One region of the Pseudoalteromonas sp. S1727 genome, then DNA from elsewhere that is predicted to be linked to it. Evidence: predicted binding sites of a transcription regulator. Region 1 holds the regulator's gene; the other holds the start of a gene.

Region 1 (2,213 bases):
TACTGCAGTCCTGGCAAATAAGTGAGCTTAATTTCATAGTGTTAGTGTCGAGCGTGCTTCTCTTTGTGTTTGATTACTTGACGGTCGAGCTTGTCGATTAGTCCGTCAATGGCTGCATACATGTCTTGATGTTCAGTTGAAGCAAATAACTCAGCACCACTGACATGGATGGTGGCTTCTGCTTTTTGGCTTAGCTTTTCTACGTCAAGAATAACATGGACATTGTTGATGTGATCAAAATGCCTCTCAAGCTTCGCAAACTTATTGTTTACATAGTCTCTTAATGAATCAGTAATTTCTACGTGACGACCAGTTAAATTTAGTTGCATAAGCATTTTCCTTTTTTGATTTTACGCCTTAAATCAAACTCTTTCTTTGATTTGACGGTGGAATAGCCAGTGACTCGCGGTATTTTGCAATAGTCCGTCTAGCTACTTTGATACCTTGCTCTGCCAATATATCTGCAATTTTACTATCACTCAATGGTTTCGCTGAGTTTTCTGCGCTAATCAGTTTTTTGATTAGTGCGCGAATAGCTGTCGATGAGCATTCGCCGCCATTTTCAGTACTAACATGGCTTGAGAAAAAATACTTTAACTCAAAAATACCACGCGGGGTATGCATGTATTTTTGGGTAGTTACACGAGAAATTGTTGACTCATGCATCTCTACCATTTCAGCAACGTCATTGAGTACCATAGGTCGCATGGCTTCAGGGCCATGTTCAAAGAAACCTTGCTGCTGTTTTACGATGCAATTGGTTACTTTGAGCAATGTGTCATTGCGACTTTCTAGGCTTTTTATAAACCATTTAGCTTCTTGCAGATGCGAACGAATAAACTGACTATCAGTGCTCGACTTTACTGAGCGCGACATAGCTGCATATTGGCTGTTCACTCTGATTTTTGGCATGCTGTCTGGATTAAGTTCAACCACCCAGCGGCCTTTAATTTTTTTCACTGATACGTCAGGAATAACGTATTCTGACTCTTCTCGTACTATGGTATCCGCAGGCTTTGGATTTAGGCTGTGGATCAGAGTCATCACTTCTTTTAGTTCATCTTCCTTAAGCTTAGTCTTTTTCATCAAAGTGCGATAGTCGCGACTAGCTAATAAATCGATATGATCAGTTAAAATCATTTTTGTCTCATTAATCCAAGGGGTTGCCGGATCAAATTGATTTAGCTGAATACATAAACACTCTTGTAGACTGCGAGCCGCGATGCCTACAGGGTCAAATAATTGGATACGTTTTAAAACCGCTTGTACTTCGTCAAGTTCGATTTCTTCTTCGTTGTTGCCTTGATTTAAGCTCTCTACAATATCTTCACAGCTAAGCGTTAAAATACCTGAGTCATCAATGGCCTCAACAATTGCAATGGCTATTGCTTCATCTGTAGGGCTAAATGGAGTTAGCTGTAGCTGCCACATTAAATATTCATGCAAGGTTTCTGTTGAGGCGCCTTGATATATAGATTCGTCCTCTGGCATTGGGCCTGCTGAGCTATTTGGCGCAGCGCTCATGTACTCATCCCATGTGACATCCATCGCCATTTCATCACTGAGTGTTTCTTTGGTGAGTGCTTCGCTGCTTTCTTGTTCGTATTCGCTGGGCTTGTCATCTGCTGAGGCGCTAACGGTTAAGTCGTCGTTATCTTGCTTTTGCTCATTCTTGCCCGCCGTGTCGTCTGAATACTCATGCTCTTCTAGCTCTAGTAACGGATTGCTATCTAGCGCTTCTTGAATTTCTTGCTGCAGATCCAATGTGCTGAGCTGCAATAAGCGGATAGCTTGTTGCAGTTGCGGTGTCATTGTAAGTTGCTGGCCCATGCGCAGCTGGAGTGATTGCCTCATGTATCTCTAACAATCCTTTTATTGTTGTCATTGTTAAGTTTAGCAGATGCTTAGCCAAAGTGTGGCTTTATAGCCTAAATTGCTCACCTAGGTAAACATCGCGAACTGTTTGGTCGGCGAGTACATGCTCAGGTGTGCCTGATGCAATTAACTCCCCATGAGAAACTATGTAGGCTTTTTCACAAACATCAAGAGTTTCTCGTACATTATGGTCGGTGATAAGCACGCCAATACCACGGTTTTTAAGGTGTTCAATAATCTTCTTTATATCTAACACTGAAATTGGATCAACACCAGCAAAAGGCTCATCTAACAAGATAAATTTTGGGTCTGCGGCTAATGCACGGGCAATTTCAACA
Region 2 (2,213 bases), on a different contig from region 1:
CGTTAGTGAATACACCACCTTGATTTAAGAACTCACGGTCTGCATCTAGTGCAGCTAGGGCTTCACCTAATGAAGATGCAACTGTTGGAATCTCTGCTGCTTCTTCTGCCGGTAAGTCGTATAAATCTTTATCCATTGCATCGCCAGGGTGGATCTTGTTTTTGATACCGTCAAGGCCAGCCATAAGCATTGCAGAGAATGCAAGGTATGGGTTAGCTGTTGGATCAGGGAAGCGTACTTCGATACGACGACCTTTTGCAGACGGAACCACTGGGATACGGATAGAAGCTGAACGGTTACGTGCAGAATATGCAAGCATAACTGGCGCTTCAAAGCCCGGTACTAAACGCTTATAAGAGTTAGTTGACGCATTTGCGAAAGCGTTGATTGCTTTAGCGTGCTTGATGATACCACCAATGTAGTAAAGCGCTTCTTCAGAAAGACCGCCGTACTTGTCACCTGCGAATAAGTTAACACCGTCTTTAGCTAAAGACTGGTGACAGTGCATACCTGAACCGTTATCACCAACAACAGGCTTAGGCATGAAGGTTGCAGTTTTACCATATAAGTGAGCCATGTTATGAATAACATATTTCATTTCTTGGATTTCATCTGCCTTTAATACCATAGTATTGAAGCGAGTAGCGATTTCGTTTTGACCTGCAGTTGCCACTTCGTGGTGGTGTGCTTCAACAACTTGACCTAGCTCTTCAAGAACTAAACACGTCGCTGAACGCCAATCTTGGAAATCATCAACTGGAGCAACTGGGAAATAACCGCCTTTAACACCTGGACGATGGCCAGTGTTACCGCCTTCATATTCTTTATCTGAGTTCCAAGCAGCTTGCTTAGAATCAATTTTATACATAGAACCTGACATGTCAGTTTTGTATTTAATGTCATCAAATACGAAAAACTCTGGCTCAGGGCCAAATAAAACGGTGTCAGCGATACCTGTAGAACGCATATATTCTTCAGCGCGCTTAGCAACTGAACGTGGGTCACGCTCATAACCTTGTAGTGTGCTAGGCTCAACCACGTCACAACGTAAGATTAAAGTAGCTTCTTCTGTAAAAGGGTCTAACTTAGCTGATTCAGCAACTGGTAGAAGTACCATGTCTGATTCGTTAATGCCTTTCCAACCAGCAATTGAAGAACCATCGAACATTTTGCCGTCTTCAAAGAAGTCTTCATCTACTTGATGATGAGGAATAGAAACATGTTGTTCTTTACCTTTTGTGTCAGTAAAGCGTAAATCAACGAACTTAACGTCATTTTCTTTAATAAAATCTAAAACCGATTGTGACATGTGTCCTCCAACTGTTGGGTTTTATTATTGCTGCATAATTGCTTTTGCTTCTAGTAAGCGGCTTCCATGCCACATTTGTAATTCATTGTTTTTAATGGTTAAAAAATAACAGTGTTTGCTTCACTTATATGTTTTTGCACCAATATGGACATGTTTTGAGTTATTTTGGTGCATTGCTAATGTGGAACGCTATTCACTATTGATTAGTACATTTAATAGGCACTGCTATTTAGTTAACTTATCCATCAAATACTGCCAAATTATGACAACAATAGCTAGGAATGAGCTAAATAGTGCTAAATTAAAAAATTAAGTTAATGAAAATGTCATATATAAAACAGATACTTATTAGAACTATAAAGAAAGTTGTGAAATATATATTGGATAAACTTTCATCCATCTCATTAATAAGGGATAATATGCGCCCTTTTAAATCCTATGCTGGGACATCTCGTGAAAACGCAGGTGAGTGCGTAGATCTTGCAGGATCAATGAGAATTAATTTCTCTGAGTAAAAATATGAGCATCGAAAAGTTAAGAAATATAGCGATTATCGCGCACGTTGACCATGGTAAAACAACACTGGTTGACAAACTACTTGAGCAATCAGGTACATTAGAAACACGCGGCGGTAACGAAGAGCGTGTGATGGACTCAAACGACATTGAGAAAGAACGTGGTATTACCATTTTGGCGAAAAACACCGCTATCTCATGGAATGACTACCATATCAATATCGTAGATACCCCTGGACACGCCGACTTCGGTGGTGAAGTTGAACGCGTACTTTCGATGGCTGACTCAGTATTATTACTTGTTGATGCTCAAGAAGGTCCAATGCCACAAACGCGTTTCGTAACGCAAAAGGCATTCGCGCAAGGCTTAAAGCCAATTGTCGTGATCA

What was found. Region 1 encodes sigma-54, which starts transcription at its own class of promoters, with help from an activator protein. Its sites were predicted from a motif close to GTTGGCACGNNNNTNGNNT; they were not measured.
Region 2: glnA (glutamate--ammonia ligase) is a predicted target of sigma-54. The motif match lies at 1,365-1,383, and genes of this name have one in related genera.

Annotation. Positions count from the first base shown of each region.
Region 1 is NZ_PNDT01000110.1:13,346-15,558, reverse strand. Features, by position in the region: gene ptsN (PTS IIA-like nitrogen regulatory protein PtsN) at 1-37, opposite strand, end outside; gene hpf (ribosome hibernation promoting factor) at 42-329, opposite strand; gene CWB85_RS19205 (RNA polymerase factor sigma-54) at 358-1,854, opposite strand; gene lptB (LPS export ABC transporter ATP-binding protein) at 1,922-2,213, opposite strand, start outside.
Region 2 is NZ_PNDT01000048.1:33,549-35,761, reverse strand. Features, by position in the region: gene glnA (glutamate--ammonia ligase) at 1-1,309, opposite strand, end outside; gene typA (translational GTPase TypA) at 1,829-2,213, shown strand, end outside.